3 regions of the Micromonospora sp. I033 genome follow, and region 1 is predicted to be linked to each of the others. Evidence: riboswitches for the same ligand, from Rfam matches in the RefSeq annotation. Region 1 holds a riboswitch; each other region holds the start of a gene.

Region 1 (6,660 bases):
GACCGGCTCGCCGACGACCAGCGCCGGCAGATCGCCGGCGTGCTCGCCGTGCGGGACAAGTACAACCGGCAGAAGCAGAAGCTGGACGCGCTGATCGCCACCGAGATCAAGCAGAGCAACGAGCTGGCGGCGAAGAAGAAGCAGATCGACTCCGAGATCAAGCGGCTGACGGCGATGCTGCCGGTGACCTCGATCCGTCCGGAGGGCTGCCCGGCCATCGACGGTGTGGTGAGCAGCGCGGCGCGGACCGCGATCAAGACGGCGTGCCTCCAGGTCGGTGACCCGTACGTCTGGGGCGCCACCGGCCCGAACTCGTTCGACTGCTCCGGCCTCACCCAGTACGCCTACAAGGCGGCGGGCATCTCGCTCACCCACTTCACCGGCGCGCAGTGGAACGAGGGCAGGAAGATCTCGTCCAGCGACGCCCGACCGGGCGACCTGGTCTTCTTCTACAGCGACCTGCACCATGTCGGGCTCTACCTGGGCAACGGGTTGATGGTGCACGCACCCCGCACCGGTAAACCGGTCCAGGTCAGCAAGGTCTCCTACATGCCGGTCGCCGGCTACCGCAGGCCCTACTGACCCTCCCTGAGCAGCACGAAGGCCCCCGGTCCACGCGGACCGGGGGCCTTCGTCGTCGGGACCGTCAGCTCGGCGAGCCGATCGCCGACGGCAGGATCAGCACGTCGTCGAGGTTCGCGTACATGATCCGGTGGCCGAACTGGATCTGCACGTACCGGGTCTCGCCGCGGACCACGGTCCGGTCGTCCGGGGCGGAGCCGTCGAAGGAGACCGCCCGGTAGTACTCGCTCGGCAGCACGCCGCCGAGCGCGTACCGCTGGCCGGCCGGGAAGGTGTACTGGAGCGGGGAGACGCCCTGGAAGGGGATGGTGGCCGGGTAGGCCTCCTTCTCCGGGTAGGCGCGGCCGTACACCGGGATGGTGGTCTTCCCGGGCTTGGGCGTCACCACGAAGCCCGCCGACCACTTGGCGGTGGGCGCCGAGGCCGGGTTGAGGAACCAGGCCTTCTGCCCGAGGTACCAGATCGCCGTCCAGTCACCCTGCACGTCGGCCAGGGCGTACGTCTGACCGGCCGAGGCGCGGGCGCCGTGGTCGGAGATGTACATGGTGTCCGGCGTGCCGTCCGGCCGCAGACCGCGGTCGTTGACCAGCGGGGCGGTCGTGCTCGGCGCGGTGTGCAGGACCACCGCGGACGAGCCGCGCAGCGGACAAGGGGCGGCCGGCGGCGGCGGAGTGGGGACGCCCGGCGGCTGCCGGTTGCAGCCGATGAAGGCCGGCTGGTTGGTGGCGAAGTCGGGGTCGATGGTGACCAGCCCGGTGTGCGCGGTCCCGGTGGACCGGAACGGCGCCTTCATCAGGTCGAAGTAGTGCGACCAGTCCCAGTACGGGCCCGGGTCCCAGTGCATCCCCGCCACGTTGCCGGCGACCGTGCCGGGGACGTTGTCGTGGCCGATGATGTGCTGCCGGTCCAGCGGGATCTGGAACTTCAGCGCCAGGTGCCGGACCAGCTTGGCGGAGGCCCGGTACATCGCCTCGGTGTACCAGGTGCCGTGCCCGGCGAAGCCCTCGTGCTCCAGGCCGATGGACTTGGCGTTGACGTACCAGTTGCCGGCGTGCCACCCGACGTCCTTGGCCTTGATGTGCTGGGCCACGTACCCGTCCACCGACCGCAGCGTGTAGTGCCAGCCCAGGTAGTCGGCCCGCTGCACCAGGTCGACGCTCGGGCGGAAGTAGCCCTCGGTGTCGTGGATGACGATGTACTCGATCTTCTGCTGGGCCGGCCGGTTGCCGATGTCGTGGTTGCCGTAGTCCCAGGTGCCCGTCTTGGGGATGTAGTACTCCGCGTACGGCGCGGGGATCCACTCGCAGGCGAGCCGCACCGGGCACTCCAGGCCGTCCGGCCGCTCGGCGCGGCGCAGCCCCAGCCTGTGCAGCCCGGACTGGTCCGGCGTCACCGCCGTGGCGGCGAGCGTCACCCGCTGGCCGTCGTCCGTGGTCCGGGCCGCGCCGAGGCCGAGCTGGTCGTAGACCTCGTCGGCGAACGCCGCCGCCGCGTCCTCGGTGTCCGCGCCGGAGTAGCGGGCCACCGCGCCGTACCAGGCCGCCGGGTCGGTGCCGGCGCCGACCGGCGCACCCAGCTCCTTCTGGTACGAGGCGAGCAGCGCCGCCCCGCCCCGGATGTTGGCGGCCGGGTCGGTCCGCAGCGTCTCCTCGCCGAGACCGGTGAGCGCCGCGGCGGCGTCGAGCGTCTGCAGGGACGCCTGCGGCAGCACGTCCTCGGCCGGTGCGGCCGCGATGGCCGGGTCGAGGGTGAGCGGGCGCGAGTCGTCGCCCCGCGGGTCCTCGTCCTCGTCGACGTGGCCGCTGGCCGGGGCCGAGAGGACGTGCTGGGCGTCGGTGAGGTGCATCGGGCCGTAGCCGCCGCTGGTGCTCGGCTGGCCCGGGTGGGTGTCCCAGCGCGACTCCAGGTACGAGACGCCGAGCAGGACGCTCTGCGGCACGCCGTACTCCGCCGCGGCGGCGGCGTACTGCTCCTGGCGGTCGGTGGCGGGTTGGGCGGTGAGCGGTTCGGCGGCCACCGGTCCGGTCGTCACCAGCGCGGTGGCGGCCGCGACGGCGGCTGCCAGCAGCATCCGTCTGCCCGACGGTGGGGGTGAGAGGTGCATCGAACCTCCAGACAGGGATGGGGGTCACTGCGTCCTCACCCTCACCCCACGCACCCCCCGGGTCAATACCTTTCCGATAGGTAATCTCACGTGAAAAAATCCTTCGGGTACGGAGTGTCACGGCGGCTCGGGTTGCGGATCGATAACGGGCGTCTCTACTCTGGTCAATCGTCGGCCGCCAGTTTCACCGTCCAACCCGGGTGGTGACGGTCCGACACCGCCGAGTCGCCTCCGGGCGAGCCGGGGACCCAGGTAACTGGGGTGAATCCGCAGCCACTGCGGTAGGGCGGCTCCCTTCCCGCCCGAACCCGTCAGCTAACCCGGTAGGCGGGCAGGAAGAAGGAGTACGGAAGCCCGGTGGCACACCATGCCCCGCGGCCACCGTCCGGCCGGTCGGTCGACCGGTCCACGGCTGCGCCGCGTTCCCGCTGGTCCCGCTGCACCACCGCCCTCGCCGCCCTGGTCGGCACCGCCGTCGTCCTGACCGGCGGCGCCACGGCGGCCCACGCCGAGCCGTCGGTCGCCGAGATCGAGCGCCAGATCGACCAGGACTGGAACAAGCTCGAACCGATCATCGAACAGGTCAACGCCACCCGCGAGCAGCTCGCCGCCAAGCGGAAGCAGGCCGCCGCGCTCGCCAAGCAGATCGCCCCGCTCGAGGCCCGGGTGGACGCCGCCCTCGGTCAGGTGGGTGGCCTCGCCGCCGACGCGTACAAGGGCGACAACAACCTCTCCACCGTCAACGCGCTGCTGGGCAGCCGGTCGCCGAGTGAACTGGTGGACGGCCTCGCTCTGCTCGACCGTTTCGCGAGCCGTCAGCAGAAGCAGGTGCAGGCGGTCGCCGAGCTGCGCGACGAACTGGCCGCCAAGAAGCAGCCACTCGACAAGATGATCACCGAGCTGGCCCGCACCGAGGCCCAGCTCGCGGCGAAGAAGAAGCAGATCGACGCCGAGATCGTCAAGCTCCAGAAGCTCCGGCTCAAGGTCTACGGCAACGGCGGCGGCGGTCCGCTGCGCCCCGCGCCCTGCCCCGCCGGCTACCCCGGTGGCCCGGCCGGCGTCGCGGTCAAGTTCGCCTGCGCCCAGATCGGCAAGATCTACGTCTGGGGCGCCGCCGGCCCGGACCACTACGACTGCTCGGGGCTCACCATGGCGGCCTGGGCCAAGGCCGGCGTCTCGCTGCCGCACAACGCCCGGCAGCAGCACGACGTGACCAGGCGGGTGAGCCGGAGCGAGCTGCGGGCCGGCGACCTCGTCTTCTACTACAGCGACCTGCACCACGTCGCCATGTACGTGGGCGACGGCTGGGTGGTGCACGCCTCCCAGTCCGGCAAGCCGATCACGATGAAACGCGTCGACGACGGCCAGATCAACAGCTACGGCCGCCCGGGCTGACCGGTCCGCAGGGGCTCCCGCGTCGCGGGGGCCCCTGCGCCGTTCGTGGCGTCCCTCAGCGGGTCGGCCAGGTGCGCCAGTTCTGCCACGACCGGCTCGGGGTCGGCCCCCGCTGCCCCTGGTAGCGCGACCCGTAGACCGCCGAGCCGTACGGATGCTCGGCCGGCGACGAGAGCCGGAAGATGCAGAGCTGGCCGATCTTCATGCCCGGCCAGAGCGTGATCGGCAGGTTCGCCACGTTGGACAGCTCCAGCGTGACGTGCCCCGAGAAGCCCGGGTCGATGAAGCCGGCCGTGGAGTGGGTGAGCAGGCCGAGTCGGCCCAGTGAGCTCTTGCCCTCCAGGCGCCCGGCGAGCTGGTCGCCCAGCGAGATGACCTCCAGCGTGGAGGCGAGCACGAACTCGCCCGGGTGCAGCACGAACGGCTGGCCCTCGGGCACCTCCACCATCGAGGTGAGGTCGTCCTGCTGCACGGCCGGGTCGATGTGCGTGTAGAGATGGTTGTTGAAGACCCGGAACAGCCGGTCCAGACGTACGTCGATGCTGGACGGTTGCACCAGCGTGGGCTCGAAGGGCTCCAGCGCGAGCGTGCCCGCCTTGATCTCGGAGACCAGGTCGCGGTCGGAGAGCAGCATCGGAACACCATAGCGACCGGTACGGGTGACCTGCGTGTCGGACTACATCTTCGTACATGTGTTCGATAGAATGTCCGCATGGCTTCCTGGTCCGAATTCGCCGCCGACGAGCCCCGACTCGCCGACGAGATCCGCCTCCTGTTGCAGCAGTACGGGCCGGGTTTCGGCTACCTCGCCACGGTCCGCGCCGACGGCGGCCCGCGGGTGCACCCGGTCTCCCCGGTCATCACCGACGACGGGCTCTGGTGCTTCGTCATCGACTCACCCAAGCGCCGCGACCTCGAACGCGACGGCCGCTACGCGCTGCACTCGTTCCCGCCCGAGGAGAGCGACGACGAGGCCTACGTGGCCGGCCGGGCCCGCCCGGTGACCGACCCGGCGACGGTGGCCCGGGTGGCCCGGATCGGCCGGGCCGCACCGCAGGGCGACTGGCGGCTGTTCGAGTTCACCGTCGACGTGGCGATGCTGACCCGGCGCGACCAGGTGGCCCGCCCCGGTGGCGGCCGGCCGGAGGTGCGGGTCTGGCTCGACCCGAGGGCGACCGCCCCGGCCCGGCGGGACCCGCTCGCCCCGGAGGGCCGGCGCGGCCGGCACGGCTTTGACACCCGCCGCCCGGCGGCCTGACCCCGAAAGGCCGGTGCCGGCCCCGTCCGAGGACGGGACCGGCACCGGCTCGTGGTGCGGGACGGTCAGGCCGCGCGGTAGGCGTTCCACGCGGTCAGCATGCGGCTCGCCTGACCAGCGGTGAACTGGTACATGCACGAGTCGTAGGTGTAGTCCATGAAGTTGGTGATCGGGTCCAGGCCGGCGGTGGTGCAGGTGTCCCGACCGGTCGGGCACTCGAAGGCCGGCGACGCCTCGGCCGGGGTGTCGGAGACGCTGTCGCCCGAGCCGGAGCACCCGCCCTGGAAGGTGTGGTAGAGGTTCAGCCAGTGGCCGATCTCGTGGGTGCCGGTGTCGCCCTGGTTGTAGTTGGTCGCGGTGCCACCCGGCAGCGACTCGCTCAGCACGACCACGCCGTCCATGCTGTTCAGCTTGCGCTGGGGGAAGGTGGCCCAGCCGAGCAGGTCGTCGCTCAGCTCGCCCAGGTACATGTTGAGGGTGTTCTTGCCGCCCTCGCGCAGCGAGGTCTTCATCGAGCGCTCGGCCGAGGAACCCTGGACGATCGGGTACCAGGCCGGGTTGGTCACCCGGTTGATCTTGGCGAGCTGGAAGCTGAAGGCGGTGGGGGCGCCGCCGGTGGCACCGCTGTAGGCCTGGTTGAGCACGCTGATCTGCGAGGTGATCAGGGAGTCCGGGATGTTGCCGCCGGCCCGGGTGCTGTCGCGCTGGATGACGTGGACGACGACGGGGATGGTCACCGTGGCCAGCGGGGTCGCCCCGGCGCCGGCGCGGAAGTTGGCCCGCTCACGCAGCGCCGCGGCCAGGTCGGCGTCACGCTCGCGGACCTGCTTGGCGGTCAGCTCGTTCGGGTCCAGCTTGGCGTGTCCACCCTTCTTCACGCGGGCATCCGAGTGGACGTCGGCCGGCTCGACGCAGGAGCCGGACGGGGCGGCCGAGAAGGCCGATGCTGCGGGGACGACGCCGACGGCGGCGGTGCTGAGCAGCAGCGCGAGGGTCGTCGATGCGACTCCGGCGGCACGCCGGGTCAGCAGGTTGGGACGGAGTCCCATGGGCCCACCTCTTTCGAACGGCGTGACAGGGGGTGTGTCACGCCGGGTCGGAAACGTGTGGGAGACGTTACATCCGATCGAAGGATTTGAGAACGGCCATATGTTGCCGTGGTGAAACTTCCTGCTGCTCGCCGCCGCTCCGCCCGTTACAAGATCGTTTCGGCCTGGTTGCGACGCGTGATCCGGCTCCCGGGGTACCTGGGTGCAGGGAGGTGGTGACCTCAGGTACAGTGGTGCCGCCTGCGGGTGTAGTTCAATGGCAGAACATCAGC
Region 2 (7,251 bases), on a different contig from region 1:
AACTACCGCAACTCGGCCGAGATCTTCGCGGTGGCGGCCGCGGAGATCCACCGCGTGCACCCGGACCTCGCCCTGCCCACCGCGGTCCGCTCCACCGGCGTGGCACCGGTCGAGCGGACCGTGCCCGCCGCCGACCTGGCCGCCGCCACCGCGGCGGCGGCCCGCGCGCTGCTGGCCGAGGTCGAGGGCACGGTGGGGGTGATCACGCCGGTGCCGCGCCGGGACGAGGTGGCCGGCTGGCTGGGTGACCTCGGCGGCCGGCTCCAGGTGGTGACCAGCCTCCAGGCCAAGGGCATGGAGTACGACGGGGTCGTGCTGGTCGCCCCGAGCGAGATCCGGGCCGATCCGGGGTCGGGCGTCCGCACCCTCTACGTGGCGCTCTCCCGGGCCACCCAGCGCCTGACCACGCTCGACCCGGTCGGCTGACGACGGCTCCCCGCCCCCGGCCTTCACTTGCACATATAGCGATGTGAGCATAGATTGAGCCCGGCCGGGGCGACGGACGAGAGGGTGTGGGCGTGGGCGCAGGTCATGACCACAGCGGCGCGGTGGCCAACGCCGCGCACCGCCACCGGGGTCGACTCTGGGGTGCCTTCGCGCTGCTCACCGCCCTGATGGTGGTCGAGGCGGTGGCCGCGTTCGCCACCGGCTCGCTGGCCCTCCTCTCCGACGCCGGGCACATGTTCACCGACGTCCTCGGCATCGGCATGGCGCTCGCCGCGATCACCGCCACCCGGCACGCGGACACCGACCCGCAGCGCACCTTCGGGCTCTACCGGCTGGAGGTGCTGGCCGCGCTGGCCAACGCGGTGCTGCTCGGCGCCGTGGCCGTCTACGTCGTGATCGAGGCGGTACGCCGGTTCGGCGAGCCGCCGGAGGTGCTCGCCGGGCCGATGCTCGCCGTGGCGGTGCTCGGCCTGCTCGCCAACATCGCCGCGTTCGCGCTGCTGCGCGCCGGCGCGGAGGAGAGCATCAACCTGCGGGGGGCGTACCTGGAGGTGCTGGGCGACCTGCTCGGCTCGCTCGGGGTGATCGGCGCCGCCGTGGTCATCGCGGTCACCGACTGGTGGTGGGCCGACCCGCTGGTCGCCGTGGCGATCGGGCTGTTCATCCTGCCGCGTACGTGGCGGCTCGGCCGGGCCGCGGTGCGGATCCTGGTGCAGGCCGCCCCGGAGCACCTCCAGGTGACCGCGGTGCACGACCGGCTGGCCGCGGTGCCCGGCGTCGCCGAGGTGCACGACCTGCACGTCTGGACGCTCACGTCCGGCATGGAGGTGGCCTCGGCACACCTGACCATGGCCCCGGGGGCCGAGGTCGGCGAGGTGCTGGCCGCCGCCCGGGCCGCCCTGCACGAGGACTTCTCGATCGACCACGCGACGTTACAGATCGAACCCGGAGCGTCCCCCGGGGCCTGTGGTGCGGTCGAGTGGTAATTAGGGCAATCTTAAATCCAAGTGGCTATTGTGCACTTATGCCGGTTTTGACCGGGCCACCGGCTCCCACCAGCGGAGCCGGCCCCGGACAGCGCCGGTAGGCTCGGTCGCGGCCTCCGCCGGGCGGCGCCCACCGGCGCCTGCGGTGGCCGGCGCCTAATCGCCCGCAGGGGCGAGCCGGGGAACCACGTTCGTGGGGTGCATCCGCGTCAGCGGTAGGGATCTTCCGTCCCGAACCCGTCAGCTAACCCGGTCGGCGGTTGACGGAAGGACACGTGAATGCCCCCAGTGGCACCTGTACGACGGACGGTCGCCCGGTTGGCGGCCCTGCTCGTCGCGACGCTCGCCCTCGGCGTCGTGACCGCGCCGGTCTCCCCCGCTTCAGCGGGTGCGGTGGCTTCCCCGACCGGCCTGCTCGCCGCCGCACCCGCTTCGGCGGCTTCCCCGACCGGCCTGCTCGCCGCCGCACCCGCTTCGGCGGCTTCCCCGACCGGCCTGCTCGCCGCCGCACCCGGCGACGACGAGGGCGGCACGCCGGCGCTGCGCGCCCAGCTCGACGCGGCCAGCAAGGGCTGGCTGGAGGCGCGGGCCGCGCTCAACCGCTCGGTGACCCGGCAACAGCAGCTCACCGCCCAGCTCAAGACGGTCAACGCCGAGTTGACCGTCCGGGACGCCAAGGTCGGCGAGATCGCCGGGGTGGCGTACCGGGCCGGGCGGATGGGCACGGCCGCGGCCCTGCTCGACAGCAGCAGCCCGCAGGGCTTCATGGACCGCGCGGCGGCGCTGGAGCAGGTGGCCGCGCACGAGGACCGGGTGCTGCGCGACCTGATCGAGACCCGGGACGAGGCCAACCGCACCCAGGCCGCGCTCACCGGCGAGATCCGGGAGCAGCGCAAGCAGGTCGCCGTGATGGCCAAGCGCAAGCAGCAGGCCGAACGCGCCCTGGAGGTGGCGAACGACCGGGCATCGAGCAGCGGCGGCGGCAGCGTGCAGGGCACCTCCTCGGCGAACGCCAAGCCGGCCCCGCGCAACGCCGACGGCTCCTGGCCGCCGGAGTCGTGCAGCGTCAACGACCCGACGCCCGCCGACGGCTGCATCACCCCGCGTACGCTGCACGCGCTCCAGCAGGCCAAGGCGGCCGGCTTCACCCGGTACGTCTCCTGCTACCGGCCCAGCGGCTCGGGCGAGCACCCGAAGGGGCGGGCCTGCGACTTCGCCGCGCAGAAGGACGGCTTCGGCGGCGTGGCCACCGGCGGCGACCGGACCTACGGCAACAACCTCGCCGCCTACTTCGTCCGCAACGCCGACCCGCTCGCCGTCCTCTACGTGATCTGGTACAAGCAGATCTGGCTGCCCAGCAGCGGCTGGAAGGCGTACAGCGGCGGCAACGGCGACCCGTCCAGCGACCACACCAACCACGTGCACCTGTCGGTGTACTGACCGCCCCGGCGGCACCCGGCCTACGCCCCACGACGTACGCCGGGTGTCGCCGCGCGGCCCACGACGCGGCGCCGGCCAGGGCCGAGCATCGGGGGCATGACTGGTCGACTCTCCCCCGCCGGGCGCAAGGCCCTGCTCACCCTGCACCTGGTCACCTCGCTGGGCTGGCTCGGCGCCGACCTGGTGCTGCTCGCCCTCGGCGTGGCCGGGCTGCGCGGGGCCGACCCCGAGGTGGTCTATCCGGCGGCCGCGCTCCTGGTCACCTGGCTGTTCGCCCCGCTGAGCGTGGTGGTCTGGCTGGTCGGGCTGGCCAGTGCGCTGCTCACCCCGTGGGGGCTGCTGCGCTGGCGCTGGGTGCTGGTGAAGTTCGCCGTCACCACGGTGGTGCTCACGCTGGTGCTGCTACTGCTCACCCCGCGGATCCGCCATCTCGGCGAGCTGGCCGGGGCGGCCGACGCCCACCTGCGCGTCGACCTGGTGGTCGCACCGACCGCCTCCAGCACGCTGCTGCTCGTCGTCACCGTGCTGTCCACGTACAAGCCGTGGGGGCGGCTGCGGCCGGCCCGCCCGGCGGCCCGTCGACCGGTGGCCGCCGGACGACCCGGCTGAGTCAGGCCGCCTGCCCCTCCAGGGTGGCGCCGAGCCGGCTGGCCAGCCCGAGGTGCGCCGCCCGGGCCTGCCGGAAGGCGTACCCGAACAGGGGTGCCGGCGCGGAGAGGGTGATCTCCACGTCGATCCGCACCACCCCGTCGGGCTCGTCGCGGAGCCGGGTGTGGTTTCGCACCGTGGTGGCCGGCTGCTGCCGGGCCACGGTGACCACCTCGTCCTCGTTGGCGATCAGCACGTCGGCCTGGTAGGTGACCGGGAAGTGCAGCGGGCCGAGCGCCAGCCGGTCGGTGATGGCGTAGCTGGCGAGCGCGCCCGGGCGGGGCGGCAGTTGCCGGACCCGGACGATCAGCGGATGCAGCTCGCCCTGCCGGCTCAGGTCGCCGAGCAGGGCCACCGCGTGCGCCCGGGTGCACCGGGCCTGCACGGTGTAGCTGAAGCTGTCGCTGCTGAGCAAGCGGTACCCCCTCGCCGTCGTGAGTTCGCACGATCGTCCCGTACGGGAGCCGGGCTGGCAACGGGTCGGAAGTCCCTGGCGGCTACAACGAGGGTGGGGGCGGATCAGGCGCCGGGGAGCACCTCGGGGGTGCTGTCGGCGAACCAGGGCTCGGGCGCGCCGAAGAGGCCGAGCAGGCCGGTCACCCAGAGCTGCCGGTGCACGAACCGGCTCGGCTCGGTGACCACCAGCTTGACGCCGCTGACCTCGCAGGTCTGGAAGCCGGCGACCATGGCGCTGATGCCGACCGAGTCGATGAAGGTGACGAGCCGCATGTTGAGCTCGATCCGGGAGGGGCGGCCCTTGGCGAGCACCTCGGCAATCGCTTCCCGCACCTCGTACGCGGTGTCGACGTCGATCTCCCCACGCGGGGCGATCTGGACGACACCACCCGACAGCACCGACTTCACGATCGACAGGCTCACGCGAGCACCTCCACTCGCCCAACTGGGCGCCTCATCAGTACGCGGGCCGCGACCGAGAGTATTCCTCCGACGGCCTCGGTCGCCACCCCTCGGGATGAGCAATTCGCGGACTGGGCACACCTGGGCATCCCAATCCGGACCTCCGGGCTCCTATTTCCCTGCGGCGCGGATCCCAACCGGTCGATCGACCGGTCCGGTCCCGGCCGATCCGCCGACCCAGGGTAGCGGGCCGGCGCTCGCCCGGGTGGCACCCGACCCCGGCGCGTTCGAGTGGTTCGTCCCACGCGGACCCCGGTCGGTGTCAGCCGCCCCACCCGGGGGTTTGCGCCGGGTCCGGTCGGGGCACTGCTCCGGTGAGCGAACCGTCACGCGCGACGACACGGAGTCCGAACCGGCCGCCGGACTCCGGCACCCCGAGGAGGTAACACGATGTTCGGATCCACCCTGCTGGACCGCCGCAGCAAGCCCGAGCGGGTCGCCGACCAGGCGTGGCAGCACCTGCTCTCCGCCGTCGGCACCGCCGGCGACAGCGTGCGGGACGCCGCCCGCTCGGCCCGCCGCAACTCCTCCGGCCTCGCCGACGACGCCACCGACCTGGTCGGGTCCGCCGCCGAGGAGGCCCGCCGCCGGGCCAGCCTCGCCTTCGACGCGCTCGCCGGCCGCCGGCCGGCGCTGCCCTGGACGCTGCTGATCGCCGCGGCGCTGGCCGGCGCGGCGATCGGCTGGGCCGCCGGCACCGCCGCGCGGGCCGCCGGCAGCCGGGAGCGGGATGTCGACGAGATCGAGTTCGTGGACGTCGACCGCCCCAACTCCCCCGCCGGCCTCGACGGCTGAACCCGACGCGACGGTGGCCGCCCCCGGACGTCGGGGACGGCCACCGTCGTGTGTGCGGTGTGCTCAGCGGGCGGTGCAGGAGGGCGTCGGGGCGCGGTTCGCGCCCGGGTAGGTGCCGGTGAAGCCGACCGTGGTGACCCCGCCGACGCCGAGGTTGCCGTTCCAGCCGGCGTCCCGGACCGTCACGGCCGAGCCGGTCTGCGTGTACGACCCGTTCCAGAGCTGGGTGATCCGCTGGCCGTCCGGGAAGGTCCAGGTGACCGTCCACCCGGCGATCGGGGCGGTGCCGGAGTTGCGCACCGTCACCTCGCCCTGGAAGCCGCCCGGCCAGGAGTTCGTCACCGCGTACGTGGCCGTGCAGCCGCCACCGGTGGGCGACGGGCTGGGCGAGGTCGGCGTCGGGCTGGGCGAGGTCGGCGACGGGCTCGCCGAGGTGGGCGTCGGGCTCGGCGTGCCGCCGAGCCGGTCCGCGACCAGGATGCCCCGGCCGTTGGTGCCCAGGTAGACCCGGCCGTGGACCCGCGGGTCGCCGGTGAGCGCCTCGCCCGCGTTGCCGTACTGGTGCTGGTCGTCGTTGATCCGCACCCAGGCCGCGCCGGCGTTGTCCGAGCGGTAGACGCCGTGCCTGCCGTCCACGGTGCCCACGGTGAACAGCGCCGGGTACGTCTGCCCGGGCGCCGCCTTGCCGAACCCCACGTTGACCGTCGAGGTGACGCCCGCCAGCTTGGTGAAGCTCGCGCCGGAGTCGGTGGAGTGCCACAGCCCGCCCTCGCCGGCCAGCCAGACGTCACCCTCCCGGCCCGGCACGGCCTTGACCTTGGCCCCGCTCGTCGGCAGGCCGCTCGCCGCGGTGGCGCTGAAGCTCGCGCCGCCGTTGGTGCTGACGTGGAACTTCCCGCCGCTGACGCCGTAGAACGTGTTCGGGTTGACCCGGTCGGACTCCACGACGGCGTTGGCCGGGATGCCGGTCGCGGCGGTCCACGAGGTGCCGAAGCCGACCGAGCGGACCACCTGCTGGCCGGCGTCCCCGGGTGCCCAGACGAACTGGCTGCCGTCGGCGGAGGCGGCCACCGTGCCGCCGCTGTTGATGCCGGACGGCTCGCTGCCCTGGAACCAGTTCGCCCCGCCGTCGGTGGAGAACGCCACGTGGCTGTCGTTGGGGCGATCGGCGTCGGTGAAGTTGCCGGCCCGGACCAGCACCGCCGGCTTGGCCTCGGCGTAGTCGAGGCTGGTGGTGCTGGTGAAGACCGGCTGGGTGAACATCATCGGCGGCACCGCGGCCAGGTCGGCGTGGCGGAAACCGCCGATGTCCCCGAGCGCGCTGAGCAGCGGCGCGCCCGAGGGCGGGCTGACCAGGTCGAGCACCGCCGTCTCCTCCAGCCCCCTCACCATCGGCCGGATGGTGACCTGGCCGCCGGTGTCCCATTTCGTCAGGTCGGTGGTGCCGTAGACGGTGGCGCCGGTGCCGTACATCATCCGGTTGCTGTCGAACGGGTCGATCTCCAGCGACTCGTTCATCCAGCCCAGCTTCGGGCTCTCCTCCGGCGGGGACGGATTGGTGCCGAAGGTCAGCCAGGGCACCGAGGAGACGTCCATCGTGTACTTCTTGGCGCGGGTCGGGTAGCCGGCGAAGTCCCAGATCCGGCTCCAGGTGGCGCCGCCGTCGGTGCTGCGCCAGAAGATGGCGTCCGGCCACCAGGAGACCTGGGTGGCGACCATCAGGGTGTTCGGGCGTTGCCGGTCGATGGTCAGCCCGGAGTAGCCGAAGTAGGCGTCGGCGCTGGACGACGGGACCGGGCTGATCTGTGCCCAGGCGCCGGTGGCCCGGTTGAACTTCCACACGTCGCCCTTGCCGCCGTCGTACGGGCCGCCGGTGTCGCTGGTGGCGATGTAGAGGTAGCCGCCGACCGGGTCGACCACACCCTTGTGGGCCAGGTAACCGGTGGGCTGGCCGGGGATCCGCTCCCAGGTGGCGCCGCCGTCGGTGCTGCGGTAGACGGGGTTCTGCTTGTCGGCC
Region 3 (7,251 bases), on a different contig from region 1:
GTGACCAGGGCGGTGCGTCCAGCGATCTTCATGTCTGGCTCCTGAGGGTGTGGAAGGGAGGTCACGACTGCCGCAGGCCCGGCCCGGGCAGCAGGTCCACCTCGTCGCCGGGCACGTCGTGGCCGGCTTCGCAGCGAAGCGCCACGTGCACCGCGGCGCCGCAGTCGTGGTGGGCCAGCCGGACCGACGGCTCGTCGACGGCGTACGCGTCGCCCCACTGGCGCAGGGCGGCGAGCACCGGCAGCAGGTCCCGCCCCTTGGCGGTGAGCAGGTACTCGTCCCGGGTGCGCTGGCCGGGCTGGCGGTAGGGCCGCCGCTCCAGCAGCCCGTCGGCGACGAGCTGCTTGAGGCGGGCGGCGGCCACCGGCTCGCTGACCCCGGCCCGGCGGGCGAAGTCGTCGAAGCGGCGGGTGCCGAAGGACGCCTCGCGCAGCAGGAGCAGCGTGGTCCGGTTGCCGACCGTGTCGAGCGCCGCGGCGATCGAGCAGGTGGCGGTGGGCCAGGCGTCGCGCTGCGCGAGGAAGTCCGTCATGCCGAGGACGCTACCCCCTCTGACTTAGGGAACCCAAAGTCAGCTATCTCACGCCGCGACGCGCCGGCGAGCGGGAACAACCGGCCTCAGACCTGGCCGGAATAGAAGCCGTGCCGGGCGAGCGGCTCCACGATCACCTGCTCCTCCCACGACAGGTGCGACAGCAGGGTGTCGGTGAGGACGTCCACCGCCTTCTGGATGTCGGTGAAGTCGCCCGGGTTGCGGATCAGGTCGACCAGGGCCCGGTCCACCCCCTCCACCACGTCGTGGATCACCACGTGCTCCGCCTCCAGCCGGTCGAGCACGGGCGCCAGGCCCGGGTCCGCGCGCCGCAGGTGCGGGAAGATCGAGTTGTCCTCCAGGCCGTGGTGCTGGGTCACCGCCGTGCAGTACGCGGCGCAGTACGCACCGAGCGTCCAGTTGTTCTGCCGCATGGTCAGCTGGTTGAGCACGGCCCGGGCGGCGCCCGCGGAGACCACCCCCCGCCGGACCTGTTCCAGCAGGTCGCGCACCTGGGCCAGCTCCTGGCGCAGGTGGTCGTGGACGTCGACGAGGTGCGCGCCGACGGCCTGGGCGTGCGGGGTGTACACGTGCCCGGCCGGCGCCGGCGGGGCGGCCGGGCGGGTGGACTCGTCCCAGAGCCGGTGGTCGGTCAGCCGTACCCCCGGGTCGGGGGTGGGCGTGACCGCGAGCGCCGTGGCGCCGCCGGCCTCGCGCTGCTCCTCGACGGCGCCGGCCCGGGAGCCGGGCGCGGCGCGTTCGGCGCCGACCAGCTCCCGCACCGCGGGCGCGACCTCCTGGGCGAAGAGCTGGATCGCGGTCGGGTCGTCGGCGCCGAGGACGAAGGTGGAGATGCCGTGGTCCAGGGTCAGCCCGGCGAGCTCCTCCACCCACTGCTCGGGCGGTCCCTCGAGGAAGCCGGCGGAGGAGCGGACGAAGCGGCCGCTGACGTTCAGCAGCCGCCGCACCGACCGGGGGTCCCGCCCCGCCGCCTCGGCGCTCTCGTCGATCACCGCGTTCAGCGCCGGCAGCTCGGCCGCCCCGTTCGGCAGGTACGCCAGTGACGGCAGCCAGCCGTCCGCCACGCGCCCCACCAGCCGCAGCATCCGGGGCTTGTACGCGCCGACCCAGATCTCCACCGGGTGCGCCGGCGCCGGTCCGCGCTTCGCCCCGACCACCCGGTAGTGCTCGCCCTCGACCCGGACCATCCCGCGCCGCTCGGCGTCCCACACCTCGCGGATCACCCGGATCGCCTCGTCGAGGGCGTCCACCGCCTGCCCGGCGCCGAGCCGCCGCCCGCCGACCGCCTCGATCGCCTCCCAGAACGCGCCGGCGCCGAGGCCCAGCTCCACCCGGCCGCCGCTGAGCAGGTCGAGGCTGGCCACGCTGCGGGCAAGCACCACCGGCTGGCGCAGCGGCAGGTTCAGCACGTTGCCGGCCAGCCGGATGCGGCTGGTCGCCGCGGCCAGGTAGGACATCAGCGTCCAGGTGTCCAGGAAGCCCGGCTGGTAGGGGTGGTCCTGGAAGGTGACCAGGTCCAGGTTGACCTGCTCGCAGAGCTTGGCCAGGGCCACCACCTGCTCGAACCGGCCGGCGGTGGGCGTGACGAAGCCGCCGAAGGCCAGCTCGTGTCCGTAGTCGGTCATGCCGTCCCGCCGCCTCCTGCCGATCTTGCGCGAACCCTGCCCACGGTAGTCCGGCCCGGCGCCGGCCCGCCGGGCGGTTCCGGAACCGGAGAGGATTGTTCACAGTCGATGCCCGCGCGCATAGGCTGCCGGTGAACGGCCTCCGCGTTCCTCCCGGAAGGAGCGACCCGTGAACCGTCACCACCACCCCCGTCCCCTCGGTCTGGCTCTCCTGCTCGTCGCGGTCACCGCCCTGGCCGTGCCCGCCCCGGCCACGGCGGCCGGCCTGCCGTACCAGGACCCGACGCTGCCCGTCGCCACCCGCGTCGCCGACCTGCTCGCCCGGATGACCCTGGACGAGAAGCTCGGCCAGATGACCCAGGCCGAGCGCGGCTCGGTCACCGCGAGCGACCTCACCACGTACCGGCTCGGGTCGGTCCTCTCCGGCGGCGGCTCCGCGCCCACGCCGAACACCGCCGCGTCCTGGGCCGACATGTACGACGGCTTCCAGCGCGCCGCCCTCGCCACCCCGCTCGGCATCCCGATGATCTACGGCGTCGACGCCGTCCACGGGCACAACAACGTGTACGGGGCGACCATCTTCCCGCACAACATCGGCCTCGGCGCGACCCGCGACCCGGCCCTGGTGCAGCAGATCGGCCAGGCCGTCGCCGAGGAGATCACCGGCACCGGCGTGGACTGGAACTTCGCCCCCTGCCTCTGCGTGGCCCGCAACGACCGGTGGGGCCGCACCTACGAGTCATTCGGCGAAACCCCGGACCTGCCGTCGAACCTGTCCACGCTGATCACCGGCCTGCAGGGCGGCACCCTCGGCGGACCCACCTCGGTGCTCGCCACCGCCAAGCACTACGTCGGCGACGGCGGCACCACCGGCGGCGACGACCAGGGAAACACGCAGCTCAGCGAGGCCGAGCTGCGGGCCGTCCACCTGCCGCCGTTCCAGGCGGCCGTGCAGCGCGGGGTCGGCTCGGTGATGATCTCCTACAGCAGCTGGAACGGCGTGAAGCTGCACGGCCACCAGTACCTGATCACCAACGTCCTCAAGGGAGAGCTGGGCTTCTCCGGGTTCGTCGTCTCCGACTGGAACGGCATCGACCAGATCGACGGCGCCGCCGGCTTCACGGCGGCCGAGGTCAGCACGGCCATCAACGCCGGCATCGACATGGTGATGGTGCCCACGGCCTGGAAGACCTTCCTCAGCACCCTGCGGGCCGAGGTGCAGAACGGGCACGTGCCGATGAGCCGGATCGACGACGCCAACCGGCGCATCCTCACCAAGAAGTTCGAGCTGGGCCTCTTCGAGCGGCCGTACACCGACCGGAGCTGGACCCCGACGGTCGGCGGCGCCGCGCACCGGGCCCTGGCCCGGCAGGCCGTCCGCCAGTCGCAGGTGCTGCTGAAGAACACCGGCGGCGTCCTGCCGTTGGCCCGGGACAACAACAAGATCTTCGTGGCCGGCAAGAGCGCCGACAACATCGGCAACGCCAGCGGCGGCTGGACGATCTCCTGGCAGGGCTCGTCGGGGGCGGTCACCCCCGGCACCACCATCCTGCAGGGCATCCGTGCCGCGGTGGGTCCGACCACGACGGTCACCTACAACCAGCGCGGCACCGGCGTCGACGGCACCTACCGGGCCGCGATCGCCGTGGTCGGCGAGACACCGTACGCCGAGGGCCAGGGCGACCGGACCGGCAGCATGAGCCTGGACCGGGACGACCTGCGGACCATCGCGACGCTGCGGAACGCGGGCGTGCCGGTGATCGTGGTGCTGGTCTCCGGCCGGCCCATGGACGTCTCGGCCGAACTGCCGAGGTGGGACGCGCTGCTGGCCGCCTGGCTTCCCGGCACCGAGGGCGGCGGCGTGGCCGATGTCCTCTTCGGCGGGTACGCGCCGACCGGCAAACTGCCGATGACCTGGATGAACTCGGCCAGCCAGCAGCCGATCAACGCCGGCGACGGGCAGGTCCCGCTCTTCCCGCAGGGTTACGGCCTCACGTACTGAGCCGCCACTCATAAGGCACTTTCGGACGGTGCGCAACTCGGACGGCGTCCCCTTCGCCCGGCCGGGTGAAGAACTTCACAAGAGGTGGGCGACCGGTCGAAACCGTTCCTAACGTCGTATCCGTTCGCGATCGCGGACACCACGGGCCGGCAACGCCTAATCCCGCCGCCGGCCTGGTGGTACCTGGACCTCGGGCGGGAGCGGGGGACCCACACGTTCCTCGGTGCACGACACCTCGGGGTGAAGCCGCCTCCGGCGGCCGGGCTCCTCGGCCCGAACCCGACAGCTCACCTCGTCGGCGTGGAGGAAATCCACATGGCAAGTGAACACGTCGCCCGTCACCGACGGGCCGCGCGGCGGCGCACCGCCGTCGGGGCGCTCGTCGTCGGCGCCGCCACCGGCGCCGCCGCCCTCCTCGGCCCCGCCGCCCCGGCCAGCGCCGCCGGCGTGAACTGGGACGCCATCGCGCAGTGCGAGTCCGGCGGCAACTGGCACATCAACACCGGCAACGGCTACTACGGCGGGCTGCAGTTCTCCCGGAGCACCTGGAACGGCTACGGCGGCCAGAAGTACGCCAGCCGGGCCGACCTGGCCAGCCGCGGCGAGCAGATCGCCATCGCCGAGAAGGTCCTCGACGGGCAGGGCATCGGTGCCTGGCCGGTCTGCGGCAAGAAGGGCGGCTCCACCAAGAAGTACGCCAGCAGGGACTCGGGCTCGACGAAGTCCAAGAAGAAGGCCACCTCGAAGCGGTCGTCGCACGGCGACCGGCCGTCCGCCACCCGCAGCGAGCGGCGCACCGCGCCGAGCACCGGCGGTGCCGGCAGCTACCTGGTCCGGCCCGGGGACACCCTCTCCGGGATCGCCGACGCGAAGAACGTCGCCGGCGGTTGGCACGCCCTCTACGAGCGCAACAAGGGCGTGGTCGGCGACGACCCGGGACTGATCTTCCCGGGCCAGCGGCTGCGCCTGCGCTGAGCCCCCGGATCCGGTCCTGTGCGGGCCGGATCCACCGCACCCGAACGCCCGGCCGGGTCCCCGGCCGGGCGTTCGGTTCCGTCGGGGCCGGTTGCTATCGTCACGGTGCTCGGAAAGACGTGAAGAAAGCGCGGATATGACCAACGACCCGTTCTCCGCGGCCGCGAGCCTCGACGAGCTGCTGACCAGGACCCAACAGGCGCTGTCCGCGATGCGGTCCCGGGCCGCCGAGCACGCCGACGGCGCGCCGGCCGAGTTGCTCCGGGCCGAGGGCGCCGCGGCCGGCGGCCGGATCCGTGCCGTCGCCGTCCAGGGTGGCCGGCTGGAGTCCGTCACCGTCGACCCCGAGCTGGCCCAGGAGTCCATGGAGGCCGTCTGCGGGCACCTGGTGGCGGCCGTGAACGCCGCCCTCACCGAGCTGGACGCCCGGGTCAGCGCCTCGGCCCAGGCCGACGTGGACGCGCTCGCCGCGCGGCTCGGCGGCCTGCCCGAGCAGTCCGCGCGGGACATGGAGCGGTTCGGCCGGGCCATGGAGGGCGTCGCGGCCCGGATCCGCCGCGACGGCGCCGGCTCCGGCGCGGCCCGCCCGGCCTGACCGCCGCCCCGGACCGCGCTCCCGGACCCGCTCCGAGCCCCGGCGGAGACGACGGAGCGGCCGGCCGTCGGGAGGACGACGACCGGCCGCTCCGGTGTGGTCAGCTCAGGGTGACCGCGGTGTCGTCGACGACGAAGGAGGTCTGCAGGGAGCTGTCCTCCACGCCGCTGAACGAGATGGTGGCGGTGGTGCCGGCCAGCGACGAGATGTCGAAGGACCGCTGCACGTAGCCGGTGGCCTTGTTGAGGTTGGAGTAGGTGGCCAGGGTGGTGCTGCCCGCCTTCACGGTCAGCTTGTCGTACGCCGTGGTGGTGGTCGACTCCGCGCTGTCGATGTGCAGCCAGAAGCTCAGCGTCGCCCGGCAGCCGGCCGGAATGGTCACCGACTGGGTGAGGGTGTCGGTGTGCGTCGAGCCGTAGCCGTCGAGCCACGCCTTGTAGGAGCCGCCGTGCGCCGCCTGGGCGGTGTCGTTGGTGATGACGCCGGAGCTGGCGCTCCAGCTCACGTTGCCGGACTCGAAGCCGGGGTTGGCCAGCTTGTTGCCGGTGCAGCTGCCCGACGGCGGGGTGGTCGTGGTGGTCGGCGTCGGCGTCGGCGTGCCCGTGCAGGTCGGCTCACCGGTCTGCGCCGGCACGCTGACCGCGGTCCAGGCGGCCTTGACCGTGTTGAACTCGGTGCAGCTGGTCGGGTAGAGGTTCTTCGCCGCCTGCAGCGTCCAGACCCGGTACTTCAGGTACGACGAGGACGAGGTCTTCAGCAGCATCGCGTTGTACATGATCTTCATGGCCTTCTGGATGCCCAGGCCGGTCACGCTGCTGCCGTTGCAGGTGGAGCTGGCCGGCTGGCCGTTGGTCGGGCTGCTGCCGTTGGCCAGCAGGTAGAACCAGTGGTTGCCCGGGCCGGCCGCGGCGTGCACCTCGGTGCCCGGGATGCTGCTGGAGTAGCAGTTCGGGTCGCCCAGCGCCGACGGGTTGTACATGTTGCGGATCGGGCCGTTGCCGACCAGGTTGACCTTCTCGCCGACCAGGAAGTCGGGGGCGTCGTAGGTCGAGGGCTCGTTGGCGAACCACTCGGTGGCCGCGCCGAAGGTGTCGGCGACGAACTCCTGGGTGCCGGCGCCGGAGATGCCGCCCGGGGTGTGGTCGTCGATGCCGTGGCCGATCTCGTGGGCCACCACGTCGAGCGAGCTGATCCACTGGCCCGAGGTGTTCTTGCCGATCTGGACCTGGGTGCCGTCGTAGTAGGCGTTCTGGTCGTTCAGGCCCACCCGGATCGGCCAGTAGCCGCCGTTGCCGTCGGCGCCGTTGCGGCCCAGCCACTGGGCCAGCATCTTGTGCTCGGTCTGCGCCGCGAACAGCGCGTCGACGCAGCCGGTCTCCTTGTTGGTGGCGGTGCCGTTGCCCCAGACGTCGTCGGAGCCGCTGAACGTCGTGTTGGTGGCGGCGTCCTGGCAGCTCAGGTTGGTGACGGTCGGGTCCTTCATGGAGTACGTGCCGCCGGA

The links. Region 1 has a riboswitch for cyclic di-AMP ahead of ACW0Q9_RS08380 (C40 family peptidase). Riboswitches for the same ligand answer to the same signal wherever they lie in the genome.
Region 2: another riboswitch for cyclic di-AMP. It lies ahead of ACW0Q9_RS21615 (coiled-coil domain-containing protein); the one in region 1 lies ahead of ACW0Q9_RS08380 (C40 family peptidase).
Region 3: another riboswitch for cyclic di-AMP. It lies ahead of ACW0Q9_RS11270 (transglycosylase family protein); the one in region 1 lies ahead of ACW0Q9_RS08380 (C40 family peptidase).

The regions. Positions count from the first base shown of each region.
Region 1 is NZ_JBSSLX010000032.1:7,595-14,254, forward strand. It holds gene ACW0Q9_RS08370 (C40 family peptidase) at 1-582, shown strand, start outside; gene ACW0Q9_RS08375 (N-acetylmuramoyl-L-alanine amidase) at 647-2,653, opposite strand; cyclic di-AMP (ydaO/yuaA leader) riboswitch at 2,895-3,030, shown strand; gene ACW0Q9_RS08380 (C40 family peptidase) at 3,044-4,081, shown strand; gene dcd (dCTP deaminase) at 4,137-4,715, opposite strand; gene ACW0Q9_RS08390 (pyridoxamine 5'-phosphate oxidase family protein) at 4,794-5,339, shown strand; gene ACW0Q9_RS08395 (zinc metalloprotease) at 5,405-6,388, opposite strand; tRNA gene ACW0Q9_RS08400 (tRNA-Gly) at 6,631-6,660, shown strand, end outside.
Region 2 is NZ_JBSSLX010000147.1:2,891-10,141, reverse strand. It holds gene ACW0Q9_RS21625 (HelD family protein) at 1-426, shown strand, start outside; gene ACW0Q9_RS21620 (cation diffusion facilitator family transporter) at 519-1,433, shown strand; cyclic di-AMP (ydaO/yuaA leader) riboswitch at 1,577-1,707, shown strand; gene ACW0Q9_RS21615 (coiled-coil domain-containing protein) at 1,713-2,873, shown strand; gene ACW0Q9_RS21610 (hypothetical protein) at 2,970-3,482, shown strand; gene ACW0Q9_RS21605 (SRPBCC family protein) at 3,484-3,936, opposite strand; gene ACW0Q9_RS21600 (STAS domain-containing protein) at 4,041-4,400, opposite strand; gene ACW0Q9_RS21595 (hypothetical protein) at 4,830-5,234, shown strand; gene ACW0Q9_RS21590 (cellulose binding domain-containing protein) at 5,298-7,251, opposite strand, start outside.
Region 3 is NZ_JBSSLX010000048.1:3,470-10,720, forward strand. It holds gene ACW0Q9_RS11250 (SDR family oxidoreductase) at 1-32, opposite strand, end outside; gene ACW0Q9_RS11255 (winged helix-turn-helix transcriptional regulator) at 62-532, opposite strand; gene ACW0Q9_RS11260 (LLM class flavin-dependent oxidoreductase) at 619-2,178, opposite strand; gene ACW0Q9_RS11265 (glycoside hydrolase family 3 protein) at 2,348-4,180, shown strand; cyclic di-AMP (ydaO/yuaA leader) riboswitch at 4,334-4,490, shown strand; gene ACW0Q9_RS11270 (transglycosylase family protein) at 4,496-5,155, shown strand; gene ACW0Q9_RS11275 (YbaB/EbfC family nucleoid-associated protein) at 5,292-5,750, shown strand; gene ACW0Q9_RS11280 (M4 family metallopeptidase) at 5,851-7,251, opposite strand, start outside.